3 regions of the Acetobacter sp. genome follow, and region 3 is predicted to be linked to each of the others. Evidence: riboswitches for the same ligand, from Rfam matches in the RefSeq annotation. Region 3 holds a riboswitch; each other region holds the start of a gene.

Region 1 (4,590 bases), on a different contig from region 3:
GCATTCATGGCCTCACGCGCGACGGTTTTGCGGATATCCCCTGCGATTTCGATCCATTCGGCAGCCTGCCCGCCGGTGAGTCCGGCTTTCCATTTCTGGAAGATATCGCGCAGAGCATCCGATTTTGCGGAGACTTCCTGCGCGAAACGTCTTTCTTCTTCAGGGCTGGGCATTCCCTCATCAGGCGTCTGATAATCGGGATTGTCCTGAAGTTCCGGATGGAGAACCCTGATCGGTGGATGGCCAAGGCGTGCGGCCAGTTCCCCGGCAGTTTCAAGGGTATAGGTCGCTGTTTCGATGCGATCGAGGATGGCAAGAATACGCATGGTCTTCCTCCTGAAATGATGGTGTTGCGTTCTCTGTCAGGGCGTTGACTGTGTGGCGAAATGCCAGGATTCAGCGGGTTTGAAATAAAGCGACGTATCTCTCAGCAGTGCCTCGTGGGAGAGGCAAAATGCCTGAAGCTGCTCATGGTCGCCCAGAATATCGACATAGACCGACAGAAGCGTATTGGGGATTTCCCCCAGTGTCTGCTGGATTTCCCCACTTCTCCAGAAGCCGTAATGTGCAAAGTGGGCATTCGAGCAGGTGAAGCCTGCTGCACGGGCCGCATGGACGATGTCACGATAGAGAGGACGGCGCTGGAACAGGCGGGCAAAAGGTTTCTGTTGTCCGCTTTGCGCCCGTGATGCGGACGTCATGAAAATCCGGAGAATACCGGCAGGTTCTGTCAGTAGGGTGGGCGTCTCGTGCATGGCTTATTTTCCGGTTTGTGTTGCTGGGTCAGAGGAGGTCTGGGTGCCGGTTTTCCGGACCCGCCGCCCGATGAAGCCACGGGCCTGCCGGAGCGCCATGCCCGCCGTAATGTAGGGATGTGCGGCCTTTGGAACGCCGATGCGCTGGGAAAGGTAGATCCCGGAATGACCGGAGCAGAGATAGGCAATGAAACAGCCCGTCGCGAGGTAAATGACGTCCGTGGCGCCAAACAGCTCGACCCCCATGAAGGTACAGGCCAGAGGGGTGTTGGCCGCTCCCGCGAAAACAGCGACAAATCCGACAGCCGCGAGAAGATCGGTCGGCACGCCGAGAAGGGTGGACAGCGTATGGCCCAGACCGGCGCCAATGAAGAAAAGGGGCGTGACTTCCCCGCCCTTGAAGCCGGTCGACAGGGCGGCGGCCGTGAAGACAAGTTTCCACAACCAGCTCCACGTATAGTCACCCGGATGGAAGAAATTGAGAATTGAAGCGCCATCCGGGGTGGCTGCCACCACACCGAAGCCGAGATAGTCCCGTGTTCCGGCGATGAAGACGAGCGCGATGGTCAGTACGCCGCCAATGGCGGGACGCAGCCAGGCAATGGGGCAAAGCGTGCGGAAAACCGGGCTGAGGCGGTGAACGGACTCTGCAAACAGCAGGCTGGTCAGGCCGAAGCAGACGGATGCCACACCGACCTTCAGCAGAAGCACCGGATCCGTATGAAAGATCTGGCCGGAAAGATCAGGATAACCGGCAAACGCGACCTTGTAAGGGACGTGATGAATGCCCCAGGCATGACACACCATATCCGCGAGGATTGCGGCTGCCGCGACCGGAACAAGGGCACGGTAGTCAATACGACCGATACTCAGCACCTCCATGGCGAACACGGCACCTGCGACGGGTGTTCCAAAGACCGCGCCAAATCCTGCCGCAATCCCGGCCATCAGGATGATGCGGACTGCACTGTCGTCCAGACGGAACAGGCGGGCAAACCCGGATGCGATACTGCCGCCGATCTGAACGGCTGTTCCCTCGCGGCCCACCGAGGCTCCGAACAGGTGGCTGATGACGGTGGCGATCAGGACAAGGGGCGCCATGCGCAGCGGCACACCGCCACCCGGTTCATGGATCTGATCGACGATCAGATTGTTACCCCCTTCGGCGGAACGCCCGAACCAGTGATACGCCAACCCAACAGCTACACCCGCCACCGGCAGGAACCACAGCAGGCCGGGATGGGCGAAGCGATAGTCGGTGACATGATCGAGCGCCCAGAGGAAGACGGCGCATAACGTGCCGACGCAGGCTGCCATAGGCAGCAAAAGCCCGCTCCAGCGCAGAACGGCGAGAATATTTACTACGATGGAATTCTGAAACAGCGGAAAACGACCCATGACCCTGAACACACTCCTCCCTCACGTGCCATTACGGCGAGGTAGGAGTCATCAGCCCTTCAGGCGGTTCGACTTCCAGAGGAAGTCAGGCAGAGTCCATTGCCGTTAAGCGATACTACGACTTATCTGTCGCCTCATGTCAATGATAAGTCTGTCAGTGGAAAAGAAATTTTGATAGCTTGACGAATAGGCCCAGACATTCCGCTTCCGCCCTCGTGTCGGACCACGGCAACTTTGTACAACCCTTTTGCAAAGCAGACATCGCAAGTTTGCGATTTGTGTGGCCGCTTGAGCCAAAAACTCCCTGTCTGCCTGTGAGCTGTCGCGCGCGAGATATCGACGTCTAAAGTAATACCAACCGTTGTTTGCTGAAATCCATATCAATAACGCGAACCTATTGGTTCTCCACATTGGCAGCAACACCCATATCCCCTTATGAGTTCGAGCAGTCAACAGTTGGTATAAGAATCCCCACCGCTGGAACCCGGCAACAGCAGCGAGGGAGAAACCTCTGTTTAAGAGTTTAAAATAATTAGATGACGAATTCGTAAGTATAAATCGCTTGTCCCCAGTGAGATAGTGGTTATACCTACTGTTCCTCTAGAATCTCGACATAGTTTGAAAGCTTTCGGTTCAAGTAGGTTTGTAGCGAGGGCAACGTAAGGTCCTTCGATGCGGTGAATTCGCATACTAATGACTTTCGCTTTATTGCTAGGTTGATTGAACTGTCATTATCGTTAGGACTTAGAGACAATTCGCATACGTTATAAGGTTCTATAACTAGGTCAGGACGATAAGAGAGAAAGCCCGTACTGTTGGTATTGTAGCCAGGAAAAATCTCTCTAAGTGCCTGCTCGTATTGCGATGAACGAGGCTGCCCTGCGGCCCAGAACTGCTCCAACGGAATGTAAGGGGTTCTACCGCAAATCGTCACCAAACCATCGAACTCGGCTCGATATGTATCAAGAGTTGTAATTTGGGTACCAGGGCCGTGATACTTAAGAGACTTCTCTATGATGGCTTTTGCATTCTCTGGTGACTGTTTAGACAATAGAAGCGAGGTGAACGGGTTCCCAGCGACAACAATTCTGAAATTCCATTCCGACTTGAGTAAGCTTGCTTTTCTTTGGTCACCCACATCAAAAAGATCCGTCCATCCATCTTTAAACGTTACAACATCAATAAATTGATTCTCGTTAACATTGTGCTCCACCTCTCCCAGTTCTAATGAATCGACGAGACCCCTTATATCGTCGCGGTTTGTTAGAACGAAAAGTGTTAATAGACACTTCTTGGGAGGTCGTCCAATTCTTGTTGGTGATGCCTTTTGAATGGCCTGATCTACTGCTTCAAATACTTCCTTGAATCCTTTTGCACTTAATATTGTATGAAACACATTCTTTTTTTCGGGGACGCCAGCACGATCTAAGCAATACCAGTAGGAAAATGGATTAAGACGGTTGGTATTGACTCGGACAACGGTTTCTTTCTCACGAGCTCCTGGCATGGGCATCTGTGTTGTTTCAACTAGCCCCTTGTGTTGTTTATTAACTTCTTCTTGGAACGCTAAAGCAAAAATATCGTCATTGGTAAACATGACAATTACAGCACCACGTAATTCTGTACGACATAGAGCAACAAAGCGTTGAGCGGACGCCACTATCATCTCTTGTGTCCGGCCAATTTGAAGAAACTGTTCGTCTGTCATTCCACGTATACCTTGGACGAAATAGTCTCTTTCGCAATTATCAGCAATAATTAGGCACGTTCTACTGGAATTATGTTTGCAGAATTCCTTTACTTTATTCACCCAGTTAGAGTCATCTTCAATCTGTATGAGTGCTGAATTTGTAGTATTTTCACGTATCAGATTGACATTTTTTCCGAACCCAGAAACAATTTGATGCCAAATGTTTCCTTCATCATAATCAATTGTAGTACCTTGAGATACTTGCGATGTTTTTATAAAATCTTGAGTGATTTTATTGGCAAAAAGAGTCTTTCCGCTACTCTGCTCCCCAAACACAATAAGTGTCTTACTTACTCTACGGAGAAGTGCTTCTTCGAAATTTGATTTTAATTTCGTTGATAAAGTTTGCCAATGGTTCAGGAATATTTTGTAGGATCTGAACGTGCCCTCATTCAAATATTCCGCACGCTCGGGATAAATAATTCGATTAAAATCCATTTCTTTTACACCCAAGTGAAAACCAAAATCTTAAGATTTCATATTATCGTGGGTATATAAATTAGGCAATAATTTGACCCTAATATCCAGAGAGCACTCGATCTCGCTATGAATCATTTCATAATTGTTGGGAACCTATTTTCCTGAAAAGTAGTGCCGATGATGTAAAACAGTGTTCAGACAGTTCGACTGTGGCGATTGATTCGGCGGCATTGGATACAAAGTTGTCGTGAATTTTGGAGGCACGAA
Region 2 (4,590 bases), on a different contig from region 3:
GGGCATCCTGATGTTTTCTGTGGCGATACAACAAAATCCCGCTGGCTGTCGGCAACCGTTACGACCCGGGATGCGCGGATACCGGAGCTCGTAAAGCGGGTTACGGGGCGTGATCCGTTCTCGGGGAAGATTATCACGGGTGGTCCGGTCACGATCGCGGATTCATCCTGGCTGATGAGCTGGGTGGTCAGCCGTCAGCCCCATTTCAAGGGGCAGCCCGAAGGGCAGATGGTGGCCTGGCTCTATGGTCTGTTCAGTGACGTGCCTGGCGATTATGTGAAAAAGCCCATGCAGGATTGCACAGGGGGGGAAATCACCCGTGAGTGGCTGTTCCATATGGGCGTGCCGGTGGACCAGATCGACGATATGGCAGCAACAGGGGCGACGACGCATCCGTGCATGATGCCGTTCATCACGGCGCAGTTCATGCCGCGTGCACCGGCGGACAGGCCGAACGTGGTGCCGCACGGGAGTGTCAATCTCGCCTTCCTCGGGCAGTTCGCCGAGACGCCGCGTGATACGGTCTTCACCACGGAATATTCCGTCCGCACGGCGATGGAGGCGGTCTATACGCTGTGCGGCGTCAGGCGGGCTGTGCCGGAAGTGTCAGACGGCATTTTCGATGTCCGGATGCTGCTACAGGCGGCAGCGGAACTGCGGGACGGAGAGAAGGTACCGGCGTCGGGGCTGATCAGGCACCTGACGCATGGAACGGAGATTGACGATCTGCTGGAGCGCTACGGGCTGGTTTGAGGCGATAACTAAAGAAGACTGGAAAGGTGGCAACGGGGGGGAAGGCAGAAGGTCAGCAATGGGGGGTAGGTGGCCGTCCGCCTACGGAACGGAAAACCGCATGAGCAGACTGGCAGCTAGTTGCGGTAAATGGCGCAAAGTTTGTTGCCGTCGGGATCGCGGACGTAGGTCAGGTTGACGAGCCTCATGTTGCTACTGCGCGGTCCCGGTGCCCCCTCAATCGACGTGCCCCCGTGTGCCACGGCAGTGTCGTGGAATTCGAACACCTGTACAGGGGATACGGATCTGAACGCAATCGTGCCTCCATTCCCTGCGGACGCAGCCAAGTCGTTGATGGGTTCACTAGAGCATTTTCTGCCCTGATTGAATCGTTGGGGATTCCCAAAATGGTGGTGATCTGATTCAAGGTGATCGCCGGGATGGGAGGCCGGTTATGGATGTCATCACGCACATTGTCTCTGGATCTCCGCGAGCGTGTTGTTGCGGCTGTATCGAATGGTCTTTCACGCCGTCAGGCGGCTGAACGGTTTGGCGTCAGTCCGGCAAGTGCGGTTCGCTGGTGCGCTCTTGCAGACACGATCGGCAGTCCTGCCGCCAGACTGCGTGGCGGGGATCGTCTGTCTCACCGGATTGAGGCGCAGGCAGAGCGTATTCCCGTGCTGATTGCGGAGAAGGACGATCTGACCCTGTCCGAAATCCGTGCCCGACTGGCTGAGGACGGGCATCACTTCGCAATCAGCACACTGTGGCGTTTCTTCACGCGTCATAAGATCACATGGAAAAAAGACCGCTCACGCGGCGGAACAGGAGCGACCGGACATCCTGACACGACGACAGGAGTGGTTCGATGCCCAGCCCGATCTCGACCCGGCGCGGTTGGTCTTCATTGATGAAAGCTGGGCTTCCACCAATATGGCTCGGCGCTACGGACGGTGTTTACGTGGCCAGAGACTGCGCTCCGCTGTGCCGCATGGACATTGGAAAACCACGACGTTCATCGCCGGGTTACGGCTGACCGGCATCGTAGCGCCCATGGTACTGGATGGTCCGATCAACGGCCGCAGCTTCCAAACCTATGTCGATCGCGTGCTGGTAGGCGACGTCGCGGCGCCAGGGGGTGAAACCTTCAGACTGATCCGCAAGATAGGCTTTGCCCGGCCGCACCCTTCCGATCGCGGTGAAGGCGCGAAGAGGTGCGCCATCCCCCATGCGTTCGCGCGGCGAATAATAGACGAGGCCATCGCCTTCCGAGAGCTGGCGGGCAGGAGCATCCCGGCCATGGCAGAATTGGCAAAACCCGCCATTCTCGGCCGCTTTGACGTGATCACGGCTCGCGACGCCGATCCAGTAGTGTGTCGTCATATCGTGTGCGCCGTGATCGTGTAGCCGAACGGATCGCGAAACGCGAAATACCGCCCGAAGGGGCCGTCCTTCGGCGGAAAGGCAATCTTCGTCCCTGCCGCCTTCAATTCCTCATGCAGTGCATCGGCGTCATCGCAGCCGAACCACAGAGCGATGCCCCAGCCGAGTTTTCCCTGGACAGCTTCCAGATCGACCAGCGGCTTTCTGACCGCGAAGGGAGCGGGCTTGCTGTCGAAAACGATCGTCTGGGGCGTTTCCTGCAGCACAGGCAGGCCCAGCCTGTCTCCATAGAAGGCTCTGGCTGCTTGCAGGTCTTCTGTCTGGATGGCGATGAAATCCGGGCCGGTCAGTCTGGGCATGATTGCCTCCGTGGCATGGGATGATAGTATCAGGAGGCTAATATAATATAAGGCGCCTTATATTTCAATGACCAAAGACATGATTCCGCTGCTGGGGTATCGACTTAAGCTTGCGCAGCATGCTCTACACCGGAGCATGGAAGAGGTGCTGCGGCCATTGGGGCTCAGTCCCGCCCAATATGCGGCGCTCGCCGAGCTGAATGTGAGACCGGATCAGACCAATGCGGATCTGGCGGAGCGGGCTTTCGTCACTCCGCAATCGATGCTGGGCGTTCTGGCGAAACTGGAAGGATCGGGGCTGGTAGAGCGTCGGCAGGATAGTCGTCACGGTCGTCGCCAGCTCGCACGTCTGACGTCTGATGGATATGCCAAGGCGGAGGCCGCGAATGCAGCGATGATGCGGGTCGAGGAAGCGCTCGAGGCCGCGGTTTTTCCGGATACCGTTCAGAATGCGGTCGATCTGATGGACAGGCTTCAAGGCGCGATGTGCAAATAGGATCGTCGCTACGTCCAGTTTCTGGAAAACGCGAAACCAGTTCTCATGACCGAGATGAGGCGGAAGCGGAATGTCTGGGCCTATTCGTCAAGCTATCAAAATTTCTTTTCCACTGACAGACTTATCATTGACATGAGGCAACAGATAAGTCGTAGTATCGCTTAACGGCAATGGACTCTGCCTGACTTCTAAAGAAGTCGAACCGCCCGAAGGGCTGATGACTCCTACCTCGCCATAGTGGCATGTGAGGGAGGAGTGTGTTCAGAGTCATGGGTCGTTTTCCGTTTTTCCAAAATTCTATTGTAGCCAATAGTCTGACGGTTCTGCGCTGGAGTGGGCTTTTGCTGCCCATGGCGGCCTGTGTCGGTACGTTATGCGCCGTCTTCCTCTGGGCGCTCGATCATGTCACCGACTATCGCTTCGCCCATCCCGGCCTGCTGTGGTTCCTGCCTCTGGCAGGTGTAGCTGTCGGGCTGGCGTATCACTGGTTCGGGCGTTCCGCCGAAGGGGGCAACAATCTGATCGTCGACCAGATCCATGAACCGGGTGGCGGTGTGCCACTGCGCATGGCGCCCCTTGTCCTGATCGCCACCGTCATCAGCCATCTGTTCGGGGCCTCGGTGGGCCGCGAAGGAACAGCCGTTCAGATCGGCGGCAGTATCGCATCCGGGTTCGCCCGCCTGTTCCGTCTGGACGACAACGGGGTCCGCATCATCCTGATGGCCGGGATCGCGGCAGGATTTGGCGCGGTCTTTGGAACACCCGTCGCGGGTGCCGTGTTCGCCATGGAAGTACTGAGTATCGGCCGTATTGACTACCGTGCCCTTGTTCCGGTCGCGGCGGCCTCAATCCTCGCGGATATGGTATGTCATGCCTGGGGTATTCATCACGTCCCTTACAAGATCGGGTTTGCCGGCTATCCTGATCTTTCCGGCCAGATCTTTCATACGGATCCGCTGTTGCTGTTGAAGGTCGGTGTGGCAGCCGTCTGCTTTGGCCTGACCAGCCTGCTATTCGCGGAGTCCGTACACCGCCTTACCCCCGTTTCCCGCAGGATTTGCCCTGTTGCCTGGCTGCGTCCCGCCATTGGCGGCGTACTGACCATCGCGCTCGTCTTCATCGCCGGATCACGGGACTATCTCGGTCTTGGTGTGGTGGCGGCCACGCCTGATGGTGCCTCAATTCTCAATTTCTTCCATCCGGGTGATTATACGTGGAGTTGGCTGTGGAAGCTTGTCTTCACGGTTGCCGCCCTGTCGACCGGCTTCAAGGGCGGGGAAGTCACGCCCCTTTTCTTCATTGGCGCCGGTCTGGGACATACCCTGCCTCATCCAGCAACAGCGAGATGACGATCAGCGCGATAAAGGTGAACTAGCCTGGTTGCTGGCGAACCGTCTTCGCGACGAAGCGCCGCACCGCACCGGCCAGTGCTCAACCTGAAAGACGCTCCAATGGCATCGAATGTCATCAATTTCGCATCTGTCGTCCGGAACACGAAAACCGGCAGGGATGTGATCATCCGGGATCCGCGTTCACGGCACTGGGCGTTTCGTGCGCCGCAGATCGCCCGCGAGATCAGCGTCCGGTGACTGGGAAGCATGCGGCGATTTCACGGACACG
Region 3 (4,590 bases):
CCGACCACGGAACCGATCAGGATGGCGGCAAAGACCGCGCCTTCAACCAGCGCATTGGCGACGGGCAGACGCTCGGCTTCGATATGATCTGGAAGGATACCGTATTTTACGGGCGCAAAGAGTGATGCGACCACCCCGAATGCTGCCAGAGCGCCGAGGACGAGAGGAACGTTCTCGGTCATCAGCCCGGCTGCCGCCAGAAAGGCGATGGGGATTTCAATCAGTTTCAGAATGCGGATCAGCCGGGACTTGTCCATCCGGTCCGCAAGTTCTCCTCCGAGACCGGATAGGAAAGCAGCGGGGAGAACAAATGCAGCGGCTGCAAACGCCACGATCCACGGCGCTCCGTTTGAGACTGTCCAGAGAACCAGTGCGGCCAGAGCATTACGCAGAAGCGTATCTCCGAGCGAGGAGGCGAACAGGCTGATGAACAGCGGAAGAAAGCGGCGCTGTGTCAGAAGAGAAGCGGTCATATACCGGCTCCGGAGAAGGGTTGCTCTGGTGTGGGTCTAGTTAATGAACGATGTTCAATTTTGATAGCGCACCCGCACCCTGTTGGCAATATATTTTTGAACGTCGTTCATAAAAGCTTCTCCCTCTCCCCTCAAACGTATCGTGAGGACGTCCGTTCCTCCTGTCAGCTCTCCGACAAGGATTGATGAATCTGCTCTGATTTCAGGGGGGAATCGTTTTTCCGGCTCGCAGGTTTGATTCAGGTGAAGGCGTGTGTCCCTCTGGTCCTGCTGTGGCAGAAATCACCGGCTCAACGACGCATGAGCGAAAATGCTCGTCCCTATCCGGCAGGTGGATGTGCCGCATTGAGGGCCTGTGCGGCAAAATATCCTGCCGAGACGGACATCATGCAGAGCGCCACAGACAATCCGATATTCAGGAGCGCCCGTTCAGGAGCGCCATTGCGCAGCAGGTCCAGAGTCTGGAGGCTGAATGAGGAGAAGGTTGTATATCCCCCACAAAGGCCGACCATGAACACCAGCCGCGCCGTGTCGGAAACCTGAAGGCGCCCTCCACCGGCGGTCAGCGCGGCAAAAAAGGCGATGGCGAAGGAACCGGTCACATTGATCAGGATAGTTCCCCAGGGGAGAGACTGACTCCAGCGCGTCATTGCGAGGCCGACCCAGTATCGCAGCAGGGTTCCGGCAGCGCCGCCCAGTGCAATCAGGATCGTCGGTAATATGGTTGTGGGCATGTCCCGTTTTGTCTCCGGTCAGTGATGTGTGAGAATGGGAAGCGTGTCGTGTGCGAGGATATCCTGCGTTGCACCGCCGAAAAGCCATTCGAGAAAATGCGAGTGGGTATAGGCTCCCATGACCAGCAGGTCGCCGCCTGCGGCGAGCGCACGTTTTCTGATTTCCTCTCCAGCACCGGAAGGGGGAATGATAAAACGTTCTACGCAAACAGGAATATTCCCGGAACGAAGCTCGTGGACGATATCGGGCGTTTGTTCTTCATTCTCCCGCTCTTCGCCAATAAGGACCGTGACGTGGGCAGCCTGCTTCAGCAGCGGATGCGCCTCGATGACAAGCTGCTCCAGACTGGCTGACGGATGCCAGGCAATCACCGGACGGGTTGCCACAGTCTGCTTCCGCTGGAGAGGTGTAATGAGAACCGTTGCTTGCGCGTCATACAGGGCGCCGTCAAAGGCCTGCCTGACATAATCAGGATCATCAGAAAGCGGGCGTCCCAGAACCGTCAGGTCGGCCATTGCGGCCTGTTCGGCGACGATCGCACGTGGAATCCCTGAGATTTCAGACCATTCAGCTTTTTCCAATGGGGATGAAATCGCACGCCATTCTTTGAAGACTCTGAGCAGCGCAGCAGATCGAGCAGCCATTTCATTTTCAAAGTGTGTCGTGTCATCGGCGCTGGGGATGCCTTCGTCCGGTGACTGGAATTTTGGATCGGCAGCCAGACGTGGATGAAGGATCTTGATAGCACAGTCAGGGATTTTTTTTATAAGAAGGCCAACCGTTTCCAGCGTAAGGAGCGCTGTCTCAGGACGGTCGAGAATGACGAGAATACGCATGACTACTTTCCCCAGATAAGGTTGTCATTACCTGAAAACCTGACCATCCATCTTACGGACAAAACAAAAAATCAGTTGGAATCTGGATCTTTTCAGAGTCCGGGAAATGGTTGCGGGCTGCCGGTTCAGGCAGCGATTCAACGTGATGATTTCCAGAAAAGACCTATGATTCTGAACAGACTCCTCCTCCATGCTTCTATAGCGGGGGTAGGAATCATCAGCCTTTGCAGGCAGTTCGACCTTCGAAAAGATCAGGCAGAATCCATTGCCTTATGTCCGAAGTCTGTAGGCATGATCGTATTTCGTCAAGCGCATCCATCTCGCGAAGTGGAAGGAAGGTAAAGATTGACCGCTTTCGTAATCAAGGTATTGTTTTGGAGATAATCCTGTCGATGGGATGTGTGTCCGTATCTATATGACAGCACTAAAATACCTCGGTATTTCAAAAAATGCGCCGACAACATGTCGCACGCATATTACCGATGAACCTCTACCGAAATAACCGGACGGCTGTTTATTTCCAGCATGATTTTTGAAAGAAACGAAGCGCCCATTTAAGCTGGACCGGCTCCAGTCGGAAATGGCAAAAAACACGGATATGCTTCGTAAATATTAACAGGAACGTTCAAGACCGAGTCGCGAATCTCACAACGCAGCACATCTCCCCTGATCCAGACCTGTTGAAATGGATGGCTAAAGAGCCAGTGCTTTTCCGGATACAGGCTTCATTCCATCAAAAGATACAGACACAAAAAATGCCGTCTCAGGGAGACGGCATTTCAGGTATCAGTCCATCAGGCGCTGAAAAATCAGTTATTCATCGCTTCAAAGAAGTCATTGTTCGACTTGCTGTATTTCAGCTTGTCGAGCAGGAACTCCATGGCGTCCATCGTGCCCATCGGCGCGAGGATACGACGCAGCACCCACATTTTCGAGAGCGTGGCGCGATCGACCAGCATCTCTTCCTTACGCGTGCCGCTCTTGGTGATGTCGATCGCCGGGAAGACGCGCTTGTCAGCCAGTTTGCGGTCAAGGATGAGTTCGGAGTTACCCGTGCCCTTGAACTCTTCGAAGATGACTTCGTCCATACGCGAACCGGTGTCGATCAGCGCGGTCGCGATGATCGTCAGCGAGCCGCCTTCCTCAATGTTACGGGCCGCACCGAAGAAACGCTTCGGACGCTGGAGCGCATTGGCGTCCACACCACCGGTCAGCACCTTGCCCGATGAAGGAACGACGGTGTTGTAGGCTCGGGCCAGACGGGTGATCGAGTCGAGCAGGATGACCACGTCGCGCTTGTGCTCGACGAGACGCTTGGCCTTCTCCAGCACCATTTCCGTGACCTGCACGTGACGCTGTGCGGGTTCATCGAAGGTCGAGGCCACGACTTCACCACGCACGGAGCGGGCCATGTCGGTGACTTCTTCCGGACGTTCGTCAATCAGCAGGACGATCAGGAAGACTTCCGGATGATTGGCTGAGATCGAACTGGCGATGCTCTGGAGCATCACGGTTTTGCCGGTGCGCGGCGGCGCGACGATCAGCGCGCGCTGGCCCATGCCGATCGGCGCGACAAGGTCGATGACGCGGGACGTGAAGTCGCGTTGCGTGCCCTTCTTGCCCTTGGTCGGCGCTGGCTCGACTTCGCCCTGTCCTTCGACTTCCATCTGCAGGCGACGCTCCGGATAGAGCGGCGTGAGGTTGTCGAAGTTGATGCGATGACGGACCGCTTCGGGCGGCTCGAAATTGATCGTGTTGACCTTCAGCAGCGAGAAGTAACGCTCGCCGTCGCGCGGGGCGCGGATCTGGCCTTCGACCGTATCGCCTGTGCGCAGGCCGAAGCGGCGCACCTGAAGCGGAGAGATGTAGATGTCATCCGGCCCGGAAAGGTAGTTGGCTTCCGGAGAGCGGAGATAGCCAAAGCCGTCCGGCAGGATTTCAAGGGTGCCGTCGCCGTAAATCGCTTGGTCATTGTCGGCCAGCGTCTTGAGAATGGCGAAAAGGAGCTCCTGCTTGCGAAGCGAGGAGGCGTTCTCCACGCCGAGTTCCTCGGCATAGGAGAGAAGATCGGCCGCAGACTTGGCCTTCAGTTCAGCGAGATGCATGCAGAGTGCGCCTTGATGTGGCAGGCAGAATACCGGAAAGGGTCAAGGTTTTCGCAGACTGGCCATCATTCGGCACAGCCCCGGAGCATCACGATGTTTATCGCGTCCGATGGGCGAAATCCTGATTTTGAGGAACGCACCGGCAAGAGACTTACCAGCGGTGCTGTCCGAGTAGACACGTGTTTTTGTTCTGTCAAGCAATTTTTATCGAGCTCATGGCTGTTCGCTCATGGACCACACACGACAGACACCAGCGCTACCCGGAAGCCGGTTTTTGTCGCCCGATACTGTCCAGCGGAGATGTCGGGAAGGAGCATGTTCAGGGGAAACCGGCATCAGACGGAGCGTGACGCGATCCAGCGTAAAGCACTTCGGAAAGGGCGGGACGCGCAGCGAGAATATGTCCATGAAACGTGCCGATCCGGGCTGAATGCAGGGAGT

What was found. A riboswitch is a leader RNA that binds a small molecule or an ion and turns the genes downstream of it on or off. The one in region 3 is predicted to bind fluoride.
Region 1: it holds a riboswitch for fluoride, as region 3 does, so the genes downstream of both, LKE90_RS12285 (voltage-gated chloride channel family protein) here and LKE90_RS14280 (universal stress protein) in region 3, are expected to answer to the same signal.
Region 2: it holds a riboswitch for fluoride, as region 3 does, so the genes downstream of both, LKE90_RS08400 (chloride channel protein) here and LKE90_RS14280 (universal stress protein) in region 3, are expected to answer to the same signal.

The regions. Positions count from the first base shown of each region.
Region 1 covers NZ_JAKVME010000002.1:118,824-123,413, forward strand. Annotated here, with positions in the region: gene LKE90_RS12275 (universal stress protein) at 1-326, opposite strand, end outside; gene LKE90_RS12280 (hypothetical protein) at 363-755, opposite strand; gene LKE90_RS12285 (voltage-gated chloride channel family protein) at 759-2,153, opposite strand; fluoride riboswitch at 2,189-2,266, opposite strand; gene LKE90_RS12290 (hypothetical protein) at 2,743-4,356, opposite strand.
Region 2 covers NZ_JAKVME010000001.1:1,891,651-1,896,240, reverse strand. Annotated here, with positions in the region: partial or broken gene LKE90_RS08425 (oleate hydratase) at 1-753, shown strand, start outside; gene LKE90_RS08420 (hypothetical protein) at 1,191-1,643, shown strand; partial or broken gene LKE90_RS16485 (IS630 family transposase) at 1,666-1,788, shown strand; gene LKE90_RS08415 (EVE domain-containing protein) at 1,759-2,115, opposite strand; gene LKE90_RS08410 (VOC family protein) at 2,112-2,474, opposite strand; gene LKE90_RS08405 (MarR family winged helix-turn-helix transcriptional regulator) at 2,542-2,970, shown strand; fluoride riboswitch at 3,128-3,204, shown strand; partial or broken gene LKE90_RS08400 (chloride channel protein) at 3,240-4,295, shown strand; gene LKE90_RS08395 (hypothetical protein) at 4,422-4,559, shown strand.
Region 3 covers NZ_JAKVME010000003.1:13,942-18,531, reverse strand. Annotated here, with positions in the region: gene LKE90_RS14290 (MFS transporter) at 1-473, opposite strand, end outside; gene crcB (fluoride efflux transporter CrcB) at 794-1,207, opposite strand; gene LKE90_RS14280 (universal stress protein) at 1,226-2,044, opposite strand; fluoride riboswitch at 2,246-2,323, opposite strand; gene rho (transcription termination factor Rho) at 2,854-4,149, opposite strand; gene LKE90_RS14270 (hypothetical protein) at 4,363-4,557, opposite strand.